DNA from 4 places in the Lentibacillus sp. L22 genome. Region 3 is predicted to be linked to each of the others. Evidence: riboswitches for the same ligand, from Rfam matches in the RefSeq annotation. Region 3 holds a riboswitch; each other region holds the start of a gene.

Region 1 (5,717 bases), on a different contig from region 3:
GGCGACTCCTTAAACCTGGAATGGACATTTAATGCACAACAGACTGCTGGCGATGAAAAATAAGATGAATACAATATCCCACTAAAATCACCAGGACTGCCCGTTAGCAATGGCAGTCCTGGCGATTGCTTGTATGCAAAATCATGATACTTCTTTATTCAACGCCTTAAACAAGGCAAATAACATCAAAATCATTACAAAGGAAAATGGTAATGCCGCGATAATAATCGTATTCTGAATTGCCGTTAATCCACCGACATAGAGCAGAATCAATGCTACAGCTGATTGGGAAACTCCCCAGATAATCTTGACATTATTCGGCGGGGTTAACGAACCATGTGTTGACTGCATCCCCAAAACAAACGTTGCTGAGTCTGCTGAAGTAATAAAAAACGAGCCAATTAGCAAAATAGCAAAAATGGAAAGGATGAATGATAATGGTAATTGATCGAACATATTAAACAATACAAGCTCTGTCGTGTATTGGGTCAAATCTACTCCGCTATTTTGTACATCACCTGCCGTTGTCCCAAATGCTGCAAACCATATTGAAGTAAATAATGTTGGAATCACCATGACGCCTAACAAAAATTGCCGAATGGTGCGCCCACGAGAGACACGGGCAATGAACATTCCAACAAAAGGCGCCCATGCAATCCACCATGCCCAAAAGAAAATGGTCCAGTTATTATGCCATTCCCGATTGTCCCCTGTAAGTGGAGCTGTGCGAAAGCTCATTTCCACAATATGTTGCATATACTTTCCAAACGTATCAGTAAACATATCCAGTATGAGCAATGTAGGGCCGACGATGATGACGATAACAAGTAAAAGAGCGGCAAGCACCATATTGGTATTGGATAAATATTTAATCCCTTTGCTCAAACCTGACCACGCTGAAGCAATAAAGAGAACCGTTACCACAGCAATGATGACAAACTGTGCGGTAAAACCAACATTTATACCAAATAAATGCGAAAGCCCTCCATTAATTTGCGCTGCCCCAAAACCAAGCGAGGTTGCTACACCGAATACAGTTGCAAATACGGATAGTACATCGATCAGCACACCAAGCGGACCGTTCATTTTTTCTCCAAATAACGGCTTTAATGTTGCTGAAATCAATCCTGGTTCTTCCTTACGAAATTGAAAAAAAGCCAATGACAGTGCCACAATACCATACATAGCCCAAATATGTACGCCCCAGTGGAAATAGCTATAGGCAAGCCCTTCCTTAAATGCTGCATCAGTACCTGGTTTCTCTGTGGCAGCATCAAGTGCATAGTTAAATAATGGCTCCGCTGCCCCGTAGAAAACAAGACCAATCCCCATACCAGCTGAAAACAACATAGCAATCCATGTTGGTGTTGAGAAATCGGGTCGTTCATGATCCTTGCCAAGGCGAATTTTGCCGTATGGACTAATGGCAATGATGATTGCAACGATGAGCATGACCGCCATCAACAGCATGTAATACCAACCGAATGTAGTAGCTACAAAATCCTTTATGTTGCCAGTTATTCGTTCAAATTGTGAAGGAAATGCCACACCAAATATCACGGCTAAGACGACTATTACCAATGTTATGTAAAAAACCCTTGTAACTTTCTTCATGAATCCCCCTGATAAAGTTTTGACATAGGATTAACAATAACAAAGACCAGCAAGCAATGCAATGGGACATGTGGAGGGTACATGAATCCTCAACAAATAAAAGGTCAGCACCAAAATCTATTATTGAAATTAATGAATAAAAAGAGTGCATGATTGACCGGCATGTGCTATGATGAGATTAAATAAAATGATAACGCAACCACAAGGGGAGCTTTAAAGCTGAGAGAGAACGTTATTGTTCGGACCCTTTGAACCTGTTAGTTAGCACTAGCGTAGGGATGTGGTGAGTAAATGCGGATGGTTCGCTGGATTTATGGCTGCCCGATAAAAATCCGTATATTTCACCAATGTCTCCCTTTTGGTTCGTTCTGAAGGAGGCATTTTTATATGCGAAAATTAAGTTTGCAAACACTGATAGAAGTGGCCATACTTGCGGCATTTGCGATGGTGCTGGATCTATTGCCATCATTGCGTTTTGGACCGTCGATTTCCATTTCTTTTGCGATGATCCCAATATTTATCGTTGCCTTTCGCTGGGGATTCGTAGCGGCCAGCCTATCTGGTTTTCTTTGGGGACTTCTACAAATTGCGCTTGGTCAGGCATGGATACTTACCCCTACCCAAGCATTTATTGAATATTTTATTGCTTTTGCTTGTATTGGATTTGCAGGGCTGTTTTATCACCAAGTCAAAGGGAACCTACAAAAGGGACACAAAGGACATGCTTTGTTATGGATGACGATTGCCATATTTGTTGGCGGGGCGACACGTTATTTTTGGCATTTTGTCGCTGGGGTTATCTTCTTTAAGAAGTATGCCATTGAGGCGGGGAAATCACCATTTATTTATTCGCTGGTTACCAATGGCATCACCTATATCGCTGTCTCAATCGCCTGTGCGGTTATTTTGGGATTGATCGTTTCAAAGGCAGGACAAATCATCACCTCGGCGAAACAAATAGGTCAGCAGCGAAGGGCAGGTTAATAAAAGGACAGTCCTCTACCATTTTAGGGGACTGTCCTTTATTCAATCCGGATTGTATTTTTCTATTTTGGATGGTATTGACGCCCTGTTCACGGTAGATTCCTCACGCTTTTTCTTTCCCATCGCCCGTGACCGCTCTTCTCTCGATAGATTCCTCCTATTTTTACTCTCCTATCTGCCGTGAGAATCTGTAGCTAATTATGATTTTGTATTTTGTTTATCTATATTGTATGTCATTTTTCATCATTTACCTGTTCGATTTGACATGGATGTTGTATACTGGAAGAGGAAATAAAATATTCGTGTAACAGACTCGGGTGTCTAGCGCAACTGTTCAAGAGGTTCGAATGAATTCTGGCTGATGTGCCTCTTTTTGAACACGGAATAATAGACTTAAAATGGAAGTTCGGTGTAAATCCGACGCGGTCCCGCCACTGTAAATGGTTGTTGCCTTTTAATCCACTGTACATAGGTTTGTATGGGAAGGGAAGGGCAACGGTAACCATGAGCCAGGACACTGCCTGATTCTGAAACACCATGAACCTACGCGGATAGGGAGGTGTGCAACTTGGCTGGATGGTACTGCTTTGTCAAAAATAAGTATCCATCTACTGTTAATGAGTAGCACCCCTTTTTAATAGGAGGTGTTTTTTTATTGCTTATCCATGGTTATGAGAGAAGACTGCTTTGTAGCGCTATTTTGTAAACACTAGGGGGGACAATACGATCATGAAAAAGATTTATTTGGTTTTATTCACTGCTATCTTATTTTTAGGAATTTTAGCCGGTTGTGGAAATTCAGATGATAACGCTGAAAAAGGAAAGGATAATGCAGACAATACTAAAACAGAACAGACGGAGGAACAGGCTTTTCCGGTAACAGTGACCGATGGGAATGGATATAAATTAACCATTGATGAAAAACCGGAACGAATTGTCTCGGTTTTACCAAGTAATACGGAAATTGCTTTTGACCTGGGACTTGGCGATCAAATTGTTGGTGTATCTGACCATGATGATTTTCCGAAAGAGGCATCCGAAAAGGAAAAAATCGGTGGGCTGGAATTAAATGTGGAAAAAATTCTTTCACTTGATCCGCAATTGGTGCTTGCAGATCAAACCAATGACGAGAAAGCACTTAAACAAATTGAAGAAGCGGGCATTCCGGTATTGGTTGTTGCCAGTGCAAATAACTTTGATGAGGTTTACGATTCAATTCATTTGATTGGACAAGCCACAGGAACACTATATAAGGCTGACCAGATTATTGATGATATGAAGGAAAAATTAACTGCACTTAAGGATAAGGCAAATGCCATTGATAAAGATGACCAAAAAAAGGTTTACATGGAAATTTCCCCATCACCTGATATTTATACCGCTGGAAAAAATACGTTTATGGACGAGCTATTAACAATTATCCATGCGGAAAATGCTGCTGGTGATCAGGAAGGCTGGCCAAAAATAAATGAGGAACAGGCTATTGCAAGCAATCCGGATGTGATTATTACAACATACGGTTCATATGTGGACGATCCCGTTGCCGAAATAACCCAAAGAGATGGCTGGGAGGATGTATCAGCAGTTAAAAACGAACAAATTTATGATGTGGACGAAGATCTGGTTAACCGTCCAGGTCCACGATTGGTTGATGGTGTTGAGGAACTTGGAAAAGTGATTTATCCAGATGTATTCGATGACTAAGCGGATTACAGCGTACGGGATACTGTTTGTGATACTGGTTGTTTCCATGTTAATGGGCATTTCAATTGGAACAGTTCAGGTACCTGTTACAACTATTCTGAAGACTATTTTTGCTGCTATCTCACATACATCTATCTCCGATTCGGTGGATCCGATGTATGAAAATATTGTGATGAATGTACGCTTGCCACGAGTTATGTTATCGGGAATTATCGGAGCCTCGTTAGCGATTGCGGGTGCAGCCTTTCAGGGATTATTAAGAAATCCATTGGCAGACCCGTATACGCTGGGGGTTTCCTCCGGTGCTAGTGTTGGGGCAGTGTTGACAATTTTTTTGCATTTATCATTACCGTTTTTAGGGCTGTATACATTGCCGGTATTAAGTGTGGTGGCCTCGTTTTTGACGATTTTTTTGGTGCTCTTCTTTGCCAAACGGGTCGACCGTAGTATGCGGGTGGAAACGATTATTTTGACCGGTGTCATCTTTAGTTCGTTCCTTGGTGCCCTTATCTCATTAATGATTGCATTAACCGGTGATGAGTTACGACAGATCATCGGCTGGTTACTTGGAAGTGTGTCCATGCGGGGATGGGATTACGTATGGATTATCCTGCCATTCTTTATTGTGGGAGCTGGTATTCTAATGCTGCATGCTACCGAATTAAATGCCATGTCATTCGGTGAACAACAAGCGAAACATTTAGGTGTTAACGTGGAACGAAAAAAGATGAATGTGTTGATTGCAGGATCGATACTAACCGGTGCAGCCGTGGCGGTTTCCGGGACGATTGGATTTGTCGGACTTGTCATTCCACATTTTATTCGTATTATTTGGGGACCGGATCATAAGCATTTACTTCCATTATCCATTTTAGCTGGTGCGGGCTTCCTGATCTTAGCTGATCTGGTGTCCCGAACGATAATTGCCCCGTCTGAATTACCGATTGGTGTTATTACTGCTTTGATCGGAGCACCTATATTTGCGGTTATTCTGATCAGGAGGAGAAATTGAATTTTTCGGGATTCTCCGCAGTAAGGTCGAAGAAGAACAACATGAGGCGGGAAGAGTTACCGGAAAACGGGAAAGATCAACTAGGGCTGGTAACTTGCCTTTAGTTAAACAGAAAGGAAGTAGCAATAACATGATTAATGTCCAAAATGTCTCAGGCGGTTATGCAAATAAGATCATCTTGCACAATATTTCCTTTCAAGTGGAAGAGGGAGAGTTTTTTGGAATTATTGGGCCTAATGGGAGTGGAAAAACTACACTATTAAATATGATTAATGGCATTCTGTCTGCTTATCAGGGTGAAATTACACTGAATGAAAAGCCGGTTACTGCTTATTCGGCCAAGGATTTTGCTCGTTGGGTTGCTGTCTTGCCACAGCATACGTCGCAAACATTCAACTACACG
Region 2 (5,717 bases), on a different contig from region 3:
GGCCTTTTAACCGGTTCAGAAGGCACACTTGGAATTGTTACCAAAATCACTGTAAAAGTACTTAAAAATCCTGAAGGCAAACAGACAGTGCTCGCCTATTATGATGACATAAAGGACGCCAGCCAGACTGTTTCCGATATTATATCAGCAGGGATTATTCCAGCTGCATTGGAAATGATGGATACAATTGCAGTTGAAGGGGTGGAAGCGGCTGCCTACCCGGTTGGACATCCGAAAGATATCGCGGCATTTCTACTAATTGAAGTGGATGGAGTCGCTGCTGGTATTGAAAGTCAAATTGAAGAAATACTGACTGTTTGCAAACAAAACCATGTCCGTGAAGTCAAAGTGGCCAAAGACGAGGCAGAGCGCAGTCTTTGGTGGGCGAATCGAAAAACAGGATTTGGGGCGATGGGGGCAATTTCACCGGATTATCTTGTACAAGATGGGGTGATTCCACGTACACGTTTACCGGAAGTACTCGAACAAATTGCCGCTATAAGTAAAAAATATGATTTGCGCATTGCAAATATTTTTCATGCCGGAGATGGAAATTTACATCCGCTCATTTTATATGATGGCAGTGACCCGGAACAAATGAAGCGGGCATCAAAGGCAGGGTCGGAATGCCTGAAAGTTTGTGCTGATGTAGGTGGATCGATTACCGGTGAACATGGTGTCGGTATTGAAAAAGCAGCGGAAATGCGCTTTATTTTCAATGAGGAAGAAATGGCTGCACAAACGGATATTCGTGCTGTGTTTAATCCAGATGATCGATTGAATCCAGGTAAACTATTTCCAACGCCGAGTCAGTGTGTCGAAGTGAAACAGGAATGGAAACTGGCGGATTAATCTTTCATTGTGAAGGGGTCTTCCCTTCCTATACAACAAAATTATTGAATATTCAGATCCTAATGAATTGTTGGTGGTGCAAAAAGATAGAATCTTTTTGCACCGTAAATAGCAGGAATTAGCGGTAAGGTTATCGCTTTAGAATAAAGATGAATAGGGAGGGAATTTAACATGGGTGAGGGAGTATTAACAGTGCTGGCGTTACTTCCAATCATTGTTGTTGCTTTATTCCTGGTTGGTTTCAAATGGCCAGCAAGTAAGGCCATGCCGCTTTCGTACATTACGGTCGTACTATTAGCATTGTTTGTTTGGAACGTCTCTTTTCCACAAGTCGCAGCTGCTTCGGTTAACGGTCTGATTGTCGCTATCACGCTATTGTTCATTATTTTTGGTGCCATTTTACTATTAAACACGTTACAAGAAAGTGGCGGACTGCATACCATTCGTCGTGGTTTTACCGATATTACACCAGACCGGCGGATTCAGGTCATTATTGTTGCCTGGCTGTTTGGTTCATTTATTGAAGGCTCAGCAGGGTTTGGCACACCAGCAGCAGTTGCTGTACCATTATTAGTAGGACTAGGTTTTCCTCCGATGGCAGCAGTCGTTTCAGGATTGGTGATTCAAAGTACACCTGTATCGTTTGGTGCGGTCGGAACGCCTATGGTATTGGGAGTAGGATCGGGGATAGAAACACTCACACAAATTCCGGATGTTCCGGCATTTATAGTTGATTTGGCTGGGAAAGTTGCTGTGCTCCATACGATAGCAGGGATGTTAATTCCACTGTTTTTAGTAGGAATATTAACCCGCTATTTCGGGAAAAACAAGTCATTTAGTGAAGGGTTGAAGGTATGGAAGTTCGCTATATTTGCAGCATTGGCGATGACCGTACCATATATCATTGTCGCGAATACGCTGGGTCCTGAATTCCCATCCATGATTGGCGGCCTCATTGGTTTATTAATTGTTATTCCAGCTGCCAAGAAAGGTTTTCTAATGCCCAAGGACGATGATGCTTGGGATTTTGAGCCAAAAGATCGCTGGGATCCGACATGGACTGGGCGGCTGGAAATCAAACAAAGCGATATTTATGCAGGAAAGATTAGCATGCTACGTGCATGGTCCCCATACGTATTGATTGCATTGATGCTGCTGCTTTCCCGAATGACTGTCGTGGGAGATTGGCTAAAAGCAGCAACTATTGAGGTTCCAAATATTTTTGGGACAGACATCACGTCCAGCTGGGAAATCCTCTTTTCTCCAGGTTTTATTTTTATTGTTGCATCTGTTTATGTGTACTACGCTCATGGCATGAAAATAAAAGAATATGCACAGGCTTGGAAGGATTCCGGGAAAACAATGCTTGCCGCAGGTTCCGCGCTTGTTTTTACCGTTCCAATGGTACAAGTATTCCTTAATTCGGATGGTGGAGCGGCTGGTTACGCTGAAATGCCAATCGTCCTTGCAGACGGTGTCGCAAATCTGGCGCAAACGGCATATCCATTTTTTGCAACATTTATCGGTGGGCTAGGTGCATTTGTCGCTGGAAGTAACACGATCAGTAATATGATGTTTTCCTTGTTCCAATACGGCGTTGGTGAACGAATCGGCGGAGATCCAACCTGGATGGTCGCACTGCAGGCAGTAGGTGGAGCGGCCGGTAACATGGTCTGTGTGCATAATGTTGTCGCAGCCGCAGCCGTTGTTGGTTTAGTCGGAAAAGAAGGGCATGTCATTCGCAAGACCCTACTGCCATTTGTCTATTACTCCCTATTAATTGGTTCGATCGGCTATTCGATCATGTGGACATCCGAAAAAGGCATATTTAACATCGGATCGATCATTGCTGTCATTATTTGGGCAATTGCTATCTACTTCATTGCCACGAATAAAAAACGACTAAATGCGCTAGAACAAAACATTGCTTCGTAGCGTAAAATAGGAATGAAATATGAAAAAAGTTTGTTCATCCATTCATACTTACAAAATATATAAAATTCATTGACAAATCCTCCACACATGGTATGATACAAGCAAAGGTAAAATTTAATAAAAAACCGCTAGGGGTGCCTTCCAAAAAGGCTGAGATTAAAGTGTGACTTTAAGACCCTTGGAACCTGAACTGATTAATATCAGCGTAGGGAAGTGATGTGGAACAATAGATGTTCAAGGAATGTAACATAGGCTGGTAAAATTTCTTCATTTCTTGTATTTGTCCATAGTTGTTCAAAATAATGAACAATCTCAGGTGTTCTCAAATAATTATCCAACCACTTTCTCGATGCGCTGTCATCTTGAAAGTGGTTTTTTGTTTTGCTGAAAGGATAGGTGTTCATGGAATACAACAAAACATGGAAAAGGAAAAAGGATATAAACGCCACTAAGGAATTACATGTCGTCTCAACGGGTCAACAAACCGCTGAAACACTTGTACAAATAGTGGCAATGATTCATAAAGGTGTTAACAAGATTCATTTACGGGAGAAAAGTTGGACAGCTGCCGAACTAGTCCGGGTAATTGAAGCTTTAACGGATCGCGGTGTGCCGCTCGAAAAAATTATTGTTAATGACCGTGTTGACATTGCGCATATCTTAGGAGCAAATGGTGTTCAGCTTGCCCATCATAGTATCGATGCTTCATTGGTCATGCAGGCTTTTTCATCATTAAAAATCGGTTGTTCGATACATTCGCTTGACGAAGCAATCAAGGCAGAAAAGAAAGGGGTTGATTATCTTCTATATGGACATATTCATTGCACGAGATCAAAAGAGGGAATGACACCGAGAGGACTAAATAACTTGCGAAAACTCACGCAGCAAGTAACCATTCCCGTTATTGCCATCGGAGGAATCACACCTGAAAATACACATGACACGTTGGCAGCCGGGGCGAATGGAATTGCCGTTATGTCAGGCGTTTTCCAAGCAGATGATCCAGTGCGCGCAGTCATGAATTATCGTAAAGCAATGCATACGCAGGAGGTGATCCTATGAAGTTACGAGTAAATGGTGAACGGATTACCATTCCGTCTTCGGTAGCAACCATCACTGAGTTACTCGCATATATCCAAGTGAAGAATCCTGTCACTATTGTCGAACATAATGAAAATATTTTGGAAAAACATGACTATGACAGTGCAAAATTATCGGATGGAGACAAAATAGAATTAGTTCAATTTGTAGGAGGCGGTTGACTTGCTAACAATTGGAAATAAGCAATTTAATTCAAGATTATTATTGGGTACAGGAAAATATCCGAATTTTGATATTCAAAAAGCAGCGATTGAAGCATCGGAAGCAGAAATCTTAACGTTTACCGTTCGCCGGATGAATATTTATGAGCCAAACCAGCCCAATTTCCTGGAAAAACTGGACGTAGAGAAATTTAGTCTTTTACCGAATACGGCTGGTGCAAAGTCAGCGAAAGAAGCCGTACGACATGCCAAGTTGGCAAGAGCATCGGGACTATGTGACATGATCAAAGTGGAGGTCATTGGTTGTGATAAAACATTGCTGCCAGATCCGCTGGAAACATTAAAGGCAACGGAAGAATTGCTAAAAGAAGGATTTATTGTTTTACCGTATACTTCCGATGATGTGGTACTAGCCAAAAGGTTGGAGGAGCTTGGCACACATGCGATTATGCCTGGGGCGTCACCAATTGGCTCGGGGCAGGGAATTATCAACCCGGTTAATTTGCGTTTTATCATTGAGCAAACAGAAGTTCCTGTGATTGTTGATGCCGGAATCGGCTCCCCGGCCGATGCAGCTTATGCAATGGAACTTGGTGCAGACGCTGTTTTATTAAATACGGCGGTTTCAGCGTCTAAAGATCCGGTCAAAATGGCAAAAGCGATGAAGCAAGCAGTGGAAGCTGGTCGCTTAGGATATGAAGCTGGGCGTATCCCGAAAAAACGGACCGCCACAGCAAGCAGTCCAATGGAGGGAATAAGTATTGGCTAAAAAATCAATACCTACTCAAAAACATGATCAAAATACGAACGAAAAGGGACAGGTGAAGGGATGAATGATCGTTATTCCAGACAGACGTTGTTTAAGTATATTGGTGAAGAGGGCCAACAAAAAATGGCGGGAAAACAGGTACTTATCATAGGTGCGGGTGCGCTTGGCACAGGAAATGCAGAATCGCTGGTTCGTGCGGGTGTAGGAAAAGTAACCATTGTCGACCGTGATTATGTAGAATGGAGCAATTTACAGCGGCAACAGCTTTATGTGGAATTGGATGCAAAAAACCGGATACCTAAAGCTGTTGCTGCAAAAAAACGGCTGCAGCAAATCAATTCCGAGGTAGACATTGAATCACATATTTTAGATATCACACCACCGGAAATGGAGCAACTGATCAAAGGAGTCGATTTAATTATTGATGCGACGGATAATTTTGATATTCGCATGATCATCAATGATATCTCGCAAAAATATCAAATTCCATGGATTTACGGGTCGTGCGTGGGTAGCTACGGCATAAGTTTTACAATTGTGCCAAAGGAAACACCATGCCTCCATTGTCTTATGGAAGATGTCCCGATTGGTGGTTTAACCTGTGAAACGGCAGGAATCATCAGCCCTACTGTTGGAATGGTCGTTGTACAACAAACCATTGAAGCTTTCAAAATACTTACGGAGAATTGGGATGCACTTAGAAGAAAGCTAATCTCCTTTGATCTATGGAGTAATCATCATTCATCAATTGATATATCAACGGTGAAAAAAGCAACCTGTTCGTCTTGTGGAGAAAATCCAACATATCCTTTTCTTTCCTATGAAAATCAAACAAAAACAGCAGTGCTTTGTGGAAGGGATACGGTTCAAATTAGACCCGCCAAAAGGCAAAATCGCAA
Region 3 (5,717 bases):
CACACTGCATCATTATGATGAAATCGGCTTGCTTATCCCGGAAAAAACAACCGAATCAGGTTACCGTTTATATTCCAGCAATGACCTTGATACTTTACAGCAGATTTTGTTTTTTAAAGAGCTTGGCTTCCCTTTGAAGAAGATCAAAGAAATTATCAACAGTCCATCATTTGATCGAGAAGATGCATTGGAAGTACAGCGAAAGATGTTACTCGAAAAACGCAGCCGACTTGATAAGATGATCGAGATGATTGATAAGACGATACAACATGTGAAAGGAGAGATGAACATGACCGAAGAGGAGAAGTTTTCAGGTTTTGATTTTAGTCACAACCCATACGAACAAGAAGCACGTGACCGTTGGGGTGATCAGGTGGTAGATGAATCGAATGCCAAAATAAACCGGATGTCCGAGCATGAGCAACAATCCTTGGCTAATGAATTTAATGCAATATACTGCGAGTTGGCAGCCATTCGTCATAAAGATCCAGCATCTGATGAGGCACAGGCGGCTATTAAACAATGGTATGACTATTTGAATAAGGTTGGTGAATTTTCACTGGATGCGTTTAAGGGGCTTGGCCAACTGTATGTAGGTGACGAGCGTTTCACGAAAAATATTGATCAATTTGGTGAAGGTTTAGCTGTATTTATGCGCGATGCCATGGCTGTTTATGCAGATCGAAACAAATAGAAGGACAATTATAAAGCTGCCCATATGAAAAAGGGCAGCTTTAAATTATAATTTCTGAACGGCTTCTTCTATATTATCAGCTTTGGTAATTGCGGAGATAACCGATACCCCGTCCGCACCTGCTTCAATTACTGATGCAGCATTTTGGGTAGTGATTCCCCCGATCCCAACAATAGGAAATTTAGGGTATCTCGATCTTAATGTTTGAATCCATGCTACACCAACAGCATCCTTGGCATCAGCCTTCGATTGGGTAGGAAAAACAGGGCCGGCACCAAGGTAATCGACAAGGTGGATGGGACTTTGCGCTTCTTCGTCCGGGTTTGATACAGAAAGCCCAATTACCTTGTCCGGGAAAAGCTCTCTCACTCGTTCGACCGATAGATCATTCTGTCCCACATGGATACCGTCTGCATCAAGCAATGCTACCAGTTCTATGTCGTCGTTTACGATAAATGGAACCTGGTAATGGGTGCACAAGTCGCGCAGTTTTGTTCCCAACTTCAGCTTATCTGTGCTGGTTAAAGAACCTTCCCCTTTTTCTCGAAACTGAAAGGCGGTGATACCAGCTGCAAGGGCTGATTCAAGAACTTCTACAGGGTCAAATTGTTCGCAATCCTGGCTGCCCATGATAAAATACTTTCTTAATTGTTTACGTAGGAACGGGAAACCCATTGATGTGATTCCTCCCATTTTTAGTTGATATAATTTCAGTTTACCACACCATGAACGTGCTATAATACCCCCACTTTTAGTCAAGAGTAAATGAACAATGAGGAAGGTGTGGGATAGACAGCTGTTTCATAGATTTAGGTTGCCCTTTCACAGCGCTATCCCAATTGATCCGCATCTAATGATAGAGCATCAATAAAATAAGCCAGAAATGTACCAGGCCCGGATACATTTGGATTTAGAGCGGCATATTCTGCGGCGAGTCCGTAAAATTCCACGGCGGTTTGCATTTGCTCTTCCAGCGGTTCCTTGGTTGTAAGGCAAGCTGTCAAAATCGACCCAAGCAGGCATCCCGCGCCAGTAATTTTTGTAAGCAACGGATGTCCGGTCTGGTTTTCTTTAAAATAATTTCCACTACAAATGATATCCGTTTTTCCGGTAATAACAACAGCCGTTTGATATTTTTCCTGGGCTTTGGCAGCAACTTCGGCAATATTTCCTTCACCAACAGCGTCCGGTCCTTTTGTCTCCCAAGGAACATTGACCAGATAGGCAATTTCACCAGCATTGCCTTTGATCACAGTCGGATTTACTTCGTTGAGGATTTGCTTCACAGCCGTATCCCGAAACGGTGTTGCTGCAATGCCAACCGGATCAAGCACGACCGGTATTCCTTTTTCATTAGCAGCTTTTCCCGCTTTTATCATTGCGGTAACCTCAGATGGTGTAATGGTACCGACATTTATCAGGAGACCATTCGCGTTTAAAGCCATTTCCCGTGCTTCTTCCTTTGCGTTTGCCATCGCTGGTGTTCCCCCAAACGACAATAATCCATTGGCAGAAAAGTTCATGACAACCTGGTTTGTTAAATGATGAATAAGTGGACGATTCTCCCTTACTTCCTGTATGACCTTCTGATTCATTTGCTGACCTCCTCGATTCGTGGTGCCCAATGATTTGTTGGACCACTGCCATGACCAATTGCAAACGAATGACCGATGGCAGCCGTTATATATTGCTTGGCGGCGTTGACAGCCTCTAAAAGCGGATTGCCTTTAGCTAATAACGCGGTAATTGCCGCTGAATAGGTACAACCGGTTCCATGGGTATCTTTTGTTTCAATGCGTTCAGATGAAAAACGGTGTATCTTGTTGCCATCGTGCAAAAAGTCGACAGCATCCCCCGCTAAATGACCGCCTTTAACAAGCGCGGCACCTGCTCCATACTTATTTACAATTTGTTCAGCGGCCTCTTTTAGATCATCCATGGTGCTAATCGATTGCCCTGTTAGATATTCTGCTTCCGGTACATTGGGTGTGACTAATGTAGCCAGAGAAAGCAGATTGTTGCGTAAATAGTCACGCGCCTCCTCGTCAATTAATGAATCACCACTTGTCGCGACCATGACCGGATCCATTACAAAAGGGACAGGAATATTTTCTATCTTGCCGGCGATACTTTTCATCATCGCGGTATTGGCAATCATTCCCGTTTTAAACGCTTGAAACGGGATATCTGAAATAACGGAATCCAGCTGTTCTTCAATCATGTCCGTTAAAATGTGCTGTACATCCTGAACCCCGGTTGTATTTTGGGCAACCACGGAAGTAATCACCGACATCCCATAGCATTTAAATTCCTGAAATGTTTTTAAATCGGCCTGAATGCCAGCACCGCCACTAGGATCAGTACCAGCAATAGTCAGTGCACAAGGTATTTGTCTCATTTGTCATCATCCTTTCGGGACAAGGGGCTCCCTTGTTCCAGTTTTTAAATGTTTGGCAGTACGTTTCGTTGTTTCAACCGAGCTGCAATAATCCAGCCTATCAACGCCCCAGCTCCACTGCTTACCAGGAATGACGGGAAGAAAAATAATGCACCAACTGAACTTCCCATCAAGAGGTTGGCAAACGGTACAGCAAACAAAGAGCCAATCATACCGGTTCCAATAAATTCACCAATTGCCGCCCAAATCTTTTTCCCGAACCGTCGATAAAGATAACCTGCCAGAAATGCGCCAATCATGCCGCCGGGAAACGCCAAAATGGAGCCAAGACCAAGCAAGTTACGAATCAGTCCGATCATGAAGGCGATCATAACAGCGGGGGCTGGGCCAAGTATGATGGCTGCCAGCACATTCACCGCATGCTGTACTGGATAGGCTTTAGCAACTCCTGCAGGAAACCAGAGAATTTGGGATCCAATTGTTCCAATGGCTACAAAAACAGCCATCGTTGTTAATAAACGTGTCCGGTTCATCCAATTCCTCCTTTCCATGTTTCCATGGCATATAAAAAAAGCTAGATCCTTATGATGGACCCAGCTTGCGTAGAGAAAAGTTTATCGTGATTTGTCACAACTACTTCCCTCCGCTGGTATTAGCCAGATCAGGTCCATAAGGGTCGGAAAGAAATGCAACTTTCCTCTCAGCCCGCATGCGGGGCACCCCTAGTAGTGTAAATACTATGAAATTTGCCTGTTGCAATAATCTTAACAGAGAAGGATTGGTTTGTCACTTATGAATCACGTTTTATAATGTGAAGAAAAATTGTAACTTCTACCTCTATCTTGCCTGGCGGTTGGAGGGAGTTAAAATATGTTGTTACATTAGATGTAAGCGCAGCCTTAAAACAAGTAAAGGCGCAAACCTGCATAAGCTTCATTTTAAGGTTAAAAACCTGTTGACACTCCAAAATCATGAGCGTATAATATCATCTTGTTATCAAATTGTTTAGTGATAAGATATTTTTTAGTGAGATAATATTTATATAAGGAGGGAAGTCATGAAGAAGGATGATTTCCTTGAGTTGGAGGGCATTTTCCGGAAAATCACGAAGAAAATCCCCGGAGAATGGAGAAAGCATACGAAATCGGCTTTCTCCAGAACAGAAGCACTTGTCCTTTATAAATTATATTATGAGGGACAACAACGTGCTTCTGAGCTAGCAATGGTTCTTTCCATCACTACTGGCGGCTTGACAGGTCTTACCGATAAGCTTGTTGAGGGCGGATATGTGGAAAGGAAACGGACGGAAGAAGATCGCCGGGTTGTTTACCTGTCCATTACCGATAGCGGAAAGGAAATGGTCAAGGCTATGAATGCTGCCCGAAAAGCATTTATTGAAAAATTGTTCAATGGGATATCAACGGAAGAGTTAAATCAGTTTAAGAACACAGCCGCAAAATTATTACGGAATTTTGAGGATGTGGAAAATCAATAACTTAGGGAATAGGAGATGAAAGAAAAGCATGACTGAAACAACTACAAGTAATGCAACGAATATAAAAAAAGGCCCCATTCTTGCGGTTATTATTCTTGGTGCGTTTGTATCGCTGTTGAATCAAACGTTAATGAATGTGGCCTTGCCTTCGATCATGGAGGACCTGGATATAGGGGAAAGCACTGCACAGTGGATTACGACCGGATTTATGCTGGTTAATGGTGTGCTGATCCCAATTACTGCATTTTTAATGGAGAAGTTTTCAACCAGACAGCTATTTATAACTGCAATTAGCTTATTTGCTGCAGGTACATTAATCTGTGCCATTTCACCAACTTTTATTATCTTAATGACTGGCCGCGTTATTCAGGCAGTTGGCGCAGGGATTATTATGCCACTATTAACAACGGTTGTATTGGCTTTGTTCCCGGTTGAAAAGCGTGGTGGTGCAATGGGGATTATTGGGATTGCCATTATTTTTGCACCAGCTGTAGGCCCAACACTGTCAGGGTTTGTAGTACAAAATTATTCATGGCGGTTATTGTTCTGGATTATATTTCCAATTGCTGTATTAACAATTATCTTCTCGGTTATTTTCTTAAAGAATGTAACCAAACAGACATTTCCAGACATCGACATCCTGGCAATTGTTCTCTCAACACTTGGTTTTGGCGGTATCCTGTACGGTTTCAGTACTGCAGGTACAAACGGTTGGACCAATGCATCGGTGATCATTGGATTGATTGTTGGCTTTGTCGGCCTTGCCTTGTTTATTTGGCGCGAATTGGTTATGGAAGTTCCAATGCTGGATTTCCGGGTATTTAAGAGCGGAATTTTTTCGCTTACTACGGTCATTAATGTGGCACTTACGGTCGCTATGTTTGCGCCAATGCTTTTGATCCCGATTTATTTGCAGAATATCCTGGGTATTTCACCAATGAATTCCGGTTTAATGCTGATGCCAGGCGCAATCGTGATGGGAATTATGTCACCGATCACTGGTAAAGTATTTGATAAAATAGGTGCGCGGCCATTAGCAGTGTTTGGATTGGCCATTACAGTAGTAACAACGTATTTGTTCACCCAGCTAACCGACTCAACAGGCTATCTGTATCTGATTATTATATACA
Region 4 (5,717 bases), on a different contig from region 3:
GAGTGTCCTCAAAATTGAGGGCATCTTTTTTATGCAAAATAAAACCGCCCATTATAGGACGGTGAACCAGCGAATAACTGGTTATTTTAATCAATTTAGGATGATTGATCACATTTACCAATGCTGACGTATTTATTGCCAAACAATACGCAACAGTTGCCCAGTAAGACAACAATGTATTTTACTTCCAAGTGGCTAGCACACCTAGAAGGTAGCTACAACTGTATTATACCACAACATTACAAAAAAACATAGCCTTATTAAAAATTGAAGCCACTATCCTTCTTGTGTTGGGTTTTTGGGAAGTAGGTAATATGTTTAGTCGTGAATGGCTTATAATCGCTGTGTGGGGCTGTTAATGGGTTTTATGGTTGAGTGCTCATTTTTGAGCAGTGAGGGGATATATTCAGCCGGGCGCAGATTGACTTGTGATTATTGGTTTCTCTTTTTTGGGTAACCAAGTGATTACATCTAGCTGGGCCCAAATTGATACCCCTTTTGGAGATCGGTCGAAATACTCACCTACAAAACCTGTGAAAATCCATCCTATAAAACTGAACCACCATTCATTTGCCCCAATTTTGCCCCCGAAATCCTGTACTAATGAAATCTACACTAAACTGTACCAATAATAAAAACGCCATAACCCTTATCTATCAAGGATTACAGCGTTTCTGTACTAATGCTGGTGAAAGGATTCGAACCTTCGACCCCGTCATTACGAGTGACGTGCACTACCAGCTGTGCTACACCAGCATCTAAAGTATGACTTTTTTTGTAAAGCACATAGAGTATCATAATACATTTTAATCATTTCTTCAACTATTTTGCGGTGATTTTTTAAAGTTAGAGAGCAGAATTCGGTTAATTTTCGGCGTGCGAGTCATGACTTAAAGTGGGAACAATTGCGAACCGCCGATAAAAGTGCTGAAACCGTCGATAATTTACCCGAAATCGCCGTAAAACTGGTTGAAACCGCCGTTAAATAGCCGGCTATGAATAACCAAATCATTGTAAACGATAAAACCCCAGCAGATATATATAATGAGCCGGGGTTTTCATTTGGGAAATCATGATCACACTTTAATTGTTAAACATCTCCAAAGAAAAATCTACTTTCTTATTCTCCTGCTCCTCATAGCCTTTCATATAATTGATCCTGCGCTGGGCTGAAGCTTGGCTGACCTGCTCATCGGCATGGTAGGAAGATCGTACAAGCGGGCCTGATTCACAATGACGGAATCCTTTTTTTAAGGCAATTTCTTTTAGTTCCGCAAATTCATCCGGGTGGTAGTAACGTTCAACCCTTAAGTGTTTTTTTGTTGGTTGCAAATATTGACCGATTGTCATGATGTCTACGTTGTGTGCCAATAAGTCATCCATCGCTTGTAAAATTTCTTCTTTTTCTTCGCCTAGACCGACCATAATACTTGATTTGGTTGGTGTATTTGGTGCTATTTCTTTTACCCGTTCCAGCAATTGTAAGGAACGGTCGTATTTTGCAATTGCCCGTACGCGTTTAGTTAATCTGCGTACTGTTTCAATGTTATGGTTAAAAATGTCTGGTTCACTATCCATTAAAGTATGCAGGCTTTCGTAGTCACCTTTCATGTCCGATGGTAACACTTCAATCGTGCAGCCAGGGTTTTCACGGCGGATGGCTCTTACCGTTTCCGCAAATACCGCAGCGCCCCCATCATTTAGGTCATCGCGAGCGACTGCTGTCACAACAACATGTTTTAAGCCCATAATCGATACGGATTCCGCAACACGAGTAGGTTCTCCCCAATCCAGTTCGTTTGGTAATCCAGTTTTAACTGCACAAAAACGGCAGCCGCGGGTACAAGTGTCACCAAGAATCATAAAAGTTGCCGTTTTTCGTTCACTCCAGCATTCGTGGATGTTCGGACAGCGTGCTTCTTCGCAAACGGTATTTAATCGTTTATCACGCATGAGTTTCTTTAATCCACGGTAAGATTGGTTCGTATTGATTTTTGTTTTCAGCCATTCCGGTTTTCTTATGTATTCCTCCTGTTTAGCCATTAAGTACACGCTCCTTTGAATGATGTTTGAAATTCCAATCATGATTGCTGTATTTATCAGCAGCTAGCTGGTAGACTTCCTCCCATTGCTGATTGGTTAATTCAAATGGAGATAGTTTGATATCTACTCCAGTTTCAAAACCTTGTTTAAACGCGTCTTTCATAGTGCTCATGGATATGGATCGGTTTGTTTCTTGACGGATGGTTGTTGCTTTTGTATCAAATGCTGCTCTTTTTCTTTCTCGTATTTCCTCACTTGGAAAACGGAATAGATCGAAAAGTATCGTTTTGTTCATGGAATGTGGAATCGATCCATGCTGCAGCAATACTCCTTTTTGCCGGGTTTGTGCATTGCCGGATATTTTCTTCCCACCCGCCAGCAACTCGTATAACGCCGGTCTTTCAAAACACACTGCAGAACGGTTTTGAATGGAATGTCTTTGTTTGGCATAATCGACTGTGATTCCTAAATTGGCATACCCGTCAAAGATACCCTTGGATAGAACATAGTAAGCTTCCGTGATAGATGCTGGGATAAATGATTTGTTCTCCGCAATAACAAGACTGTAGGTTAACTCATCATCGTGCAGTACCGCACTACCACCGGTTAACCGGCGAACCACTGGTATCCTATACTGTTGCAATGCTGATGGATCAATCGTTTTATGAACATCCTGAAAATAGCCAACAGATAAACTTGGTTTTGCCCATTGATAGAAACGTAAAATGGGCGGGATTTTTCCTTCACTGTGCCAAATAAGCAACAATTCATCTAATGCCATATTTGTTGCAGCATCGTGTACTCCGGTGTCTAAAAATCCCCATGAATCTTGCAATCGAATCTCCTCCGTGTTTTTGGTGCTCCCTAAAAAGCAAACGATAAAACAAAAACTGCCCAAATGAGATGGCAGTCTGTTTGTATATAACATGTACCCATGCTACATTGACCACTTCCCCACGCCAGTATTACCCAGATCGGGTGCCAAGGGTTAGAACAAAAAAAGTTCTTCTCAGCCTTTGAAATGCTCCCCTAGTGAACTTGTTATATTGTTTCGATAAGTCCATGGTAAATGGAAAATGTTACATTGTAAAGCGGATTTGAAATTTTTGCTGTTTCGATAACTTTCATGCGATATAATGGGAAGTAAAAGCAATGCTAGAAGGAGAACGGTATGCTGAAAACAGGTAATGTAAAAGAATTAGTAAGTAAAGAAGAATGGTTGCCTACATTCCGCTTGTATAGCAATTGCGGACGCATTTAGATGAAGAAATGTACATGGATTATTTGGCAAGTATATGAGAAAGTGGAAGAAGGGAGAGGTTGGAGCCGGTTTTGCTAGGGTAGAAGAATTGATCACACGATGTTCAGGCCGAAATTTACCACGTGTTTCTTGGCGTGGCTGAATCGCTGATAGAAAGCTCAAAACCGCTGATAGGAATCCTGAAACCGCTGATAGAACGCCCGAAACCGCTTATAGGCAGCTCGGAACCGCTGATAGGGAGCCCGAAATCGCTGATATATTATCGGACTCATGATAAAAATGACAAGTTCCGTGTTGTTTCGTGGCTGTTTTTGGTAATCCTTACTGTCTCGGGCTGCTGAAAAAGTGTGATCATAGGTCTGTCGCAAATTAGATATAACGCATGAGAACATAACTGCATCGTTTTGTCGGCAGGTGGGTAGAAGGTTAAGGATACCAGGAAGGTTGATAAAAATGTAGATAGTGTAAAACCGGGGGATAAAAGTAACCTTGCACCTGGTGGTGGATTGGCTGCACATGAAATAAAAGGTGGACATTTGATTGAAAGACATGTTGGAAAAACGGATAAAGAGCTATTAGAGAGGATAAATAAAAATCCGAAAATTACTGGTTCATCTACCTTTAAAGATAGGGCTACGGCTGAGAAAATTGTTAATAATGTTTTGAACGATACAAACAATAAAGAAGTTATTCAATCTTGGCTAGATAATCCAAAAAGCAAGTCAACTTTAGTATTGACCTATCAGGGAACAGAGGTGATAGGAAGGGAGATAAAAAAGGCTCCGATTCGGTTAAAAATATGACAAATGCTAGAATTGTTTTGAAAAAGGATGGCGAAGGGAATTTTGTTCTAACTGGTTATCCAAATTAAGCAAATCAATACTAATTGAAAGGGGTGTGTTGTTTTATGTTACTCCCTAATAAACAGGAAGAGCCAGTTTTTCAATTTTTGGCTGGAACTTTTCATCAGGACATTGAATCTCCAGAACAAGCCTTGGAGGAATTGTTGGTGGATGAAACCAAAGAGTATTTAGAATATGCGATTGTTTTTTTGTCGGATTTTATAAACAGTAATTACTCAAATTTCGAAAAGAATGAATACATTCAGTGTTGTGCGGATGGTATATATTTTCCGGATCTTGGTTTAGAACCACTTCAGTAGCTAAACCAAGTAGTCCAACAAATAAAAGAAGTTGTGAAATTGTAAGATGGGGATGGTTCAGTCCGAGATGAAATATTATTTTTTTTCGTTTTTAATAACATTGGAATCATCCAGATTCGAATACAACAGCGGCTGATTAAATGAAGGCGAGTTGTTTATTATTGGAAAGCCAGTCAGTAAATAATTATGATGAGTACAGACCTTTAGCTTTTTGAGTTTTTAAGAAGCAAGAAGAGGAGAAAAGAGATTCACATAAGGTAAAACTAAATGATATAAGAATCGTAGTAGGAGACATACTCTACATTTTTATCATTCACGGTTTTTATTCGATGATATAGTATCAGGAGAATGGAAATGAGACAGAAACTTATCGAAAGGCCAAACAAATAATTTTATCTCATGATGATATTGCTGATTTCGTCGGAGGATGTACAACTGAATTAATAAGTAAGGCTGGAGATATGTTAGGATTAAAGTTTGCTAGTTTGTGTACGGATTACTTGCAGACTTTTGGAGCGGGGAATTTTGGATCACAAGAGGTTTACGGAATTATTAATGATGATTTTCTTTGGTAACTTTTTATTAGATCTAATAAAGCTAGAATCTGTATGCTGGACCTTTTTGGGAAGAGCATATCCCCCTATGAATTATTAGATATTGTAAATGAAGAGAACAGCATTGAATCATATACATTTGTTTCTCGAAAAGAACACGGTTTTCCTTACCTTGTCAATCCCCCCCCCCAATCAAATGTTTGTTCAATAATGAAATTTAATAAAATACTAGATATTATAAAATATGAGGAGGAATTATTATTTCACAGTCAGAAGAGGCAAGGAATATCGATGACAACACCTGGTTGGAATGGGTTAAACAGATTCAAGCAATTGCTCAGACAGGCTTAGCATACACTCGTGATGTTTATGATCAAGAGCGTTACGAACAATTACGTGAGCTTAGTATCGAAATAATGAGCAATTATACTAAAGTAGATAAAGAGACAATAAGGTTGGACTTTGCCAATGATACTGGATATGCAACGCCCAAAGTAGATATTCGCGGGGTCGTTTTTAACGAACAAAATGAGATATTATTGGTAAAGGAAAAGTCGGATGCACAATGGTCTTTACCCGGTGGCTGGGGTGATATTGGCTATTCACCATCAGAGGTTGCAGTAAAAGAAATAAAAGAAGAATCTGGTTATGCGGTAAAAGCATCAAGATTGCTCGCTGTATTGGATAAAAGTAAGCA

The links. A riboswitch is a leader RNA that binds a small molecule or an ion and turns the genes downstream of it on or off. The one in region 3 is predicted to bind thiamine pyrophosphate.
Region 1: linked by a shared signal. The riboswitch ahead of thiT (energy-coupled thiamine transporter ThiT) and the one ahead of thiW (energy coupling factor transporter S component ThiW) in region 3 are both predicted to bind thiamine pyrophosphate.
Region 2: linked by a shared signal. The riboswitch ahead of tenI (thiazole tautomerase TenI) and the one ahead of thiW (energy coupling factor transporter S component ThiW) in region 3 are both predicted to bind thiamine pyrophosphate.
Region 4: linked by a shared signal. The riboswitch ahead of ABRT01_RS03550 (lipoate--protein ligase family protein) and the one ahead of thiW (energy coupling factor transporter S component ThiW) in region 3 are both predicted to bind thiamine pyrophosphate.

Annotation. Positions count from the first base shown of each region.
Region 1 is NZ_JBFNXI010000002.1:15,643-21,359, reverse strand. It holds gene ABRT01_RS01105 (CalY family protein) at 1-63, shown strand, start outside; gene ABRT01_RS01100 (BCCT family transporter) at 142-1,614, opposite strand; TPP riboswitch at 1,809-1,910, shown strand; gene thiT (energy-coupled thiamine transporter ThiT) at 2,002-2,598, shown strand; cobalamin riboswitch at 2,943-3,137, shown strand; gene ABRT01_RS01090 (ABC transporter substrate-binding protein) at 3,328-4,302, shown strand; gene ABRT01_RS01085 (FecCD family ABC transporter permease) at 4,286-5,314, shown strand; gene ABRT01_RS01080 (adenosylcobinamide amidohydrolase) at 5,445-5,717, shown strand, end outside.
Region 2 is NZ_JBFNXI010000002.1:131,842-137,558, reverse strand. It holds gene ABRT01_RS01580 (FAD-linked oxidase C-terminal domain-containing protein) at 1-852, shown strand, start outside; gene ABRT01_RS01575 (L-lactate permease) at 1,024-2,787, shown strand; TPP riboswitch at 2,908-3,016, shown strand; gene tenI (thiazole tautomerase TenI) at 3,190-3,849, shown strand; gene thiS (sulfur carrier protein ThiS) at 3,846-4,049, shown strand; gene ABRT01_RS01560 (thiazole synthase) at 4,051-4,818, shown strand; gene ABRT01_RS01555 (thiazole biosynthesis adenylyltransferase ThiF) at 4,879-5,717, shown strand, end outside.
Region 3 is NZ_JBFNXI010000038.1:22,803-28,519, forward strand. It holds gene ABRT01_RS14185 (MerR family transcriptional regulator) at 1-694, shown strand, start outside; gene thiE (thiamine phosphate synthase) at 740-1,369, opposite strand; gene thiM (hydroxyethylthiazole kinase) at 1,525-2,289, opposite strand; gene thiD (bifunctional hydroxymethylpyrimidine kinase/phosphomethylpyrimidine kinase) at 2,286-3,092, opposite strand; gene thiW (energy coupling factor transporter S component ThiW) at 3,137-3,625, opposite strand; TPP riboswitch at 3,714-3,826, opposite strand; gene ABRT01_RS14210 (MarR family winged helix-turn-helix transcriptional regulator) at 4,150-4,587, shown strand; gene ABRT01_RS14215 (DHA2 family efflux MFS transporter permease subunit) at 4,616-5,717, shown strand, end outside.
Region 4 is NZ_JBFNXI010000004.1:147,518-153,234, reverse strand. It holds tRNA gene ABRT01_RS03560 (tRNA-Thr) at 684-756, opposite strand; gene lipA (lipoyl synthase) at 1,084-2,043, opposite strand; gene ABRT01_RS03550 (lipoate--protein ligase family protein) at 2,036-2,878, opposite strand; TPP riboswitch at 2,978-3,084, opposite strand; gene ABRT01_RS03545 (RNase A-like domain-containing protein) at 3,811-4,107, shown strand; gene ABRT01_RS03540 (contact-dependent growth inhibition system immunity protein) at 4,212-4,466, shown strand; gene ABRT01_RS03530 (NUDIX hydrolase) at 5,326-5,717, shown strand, end outside.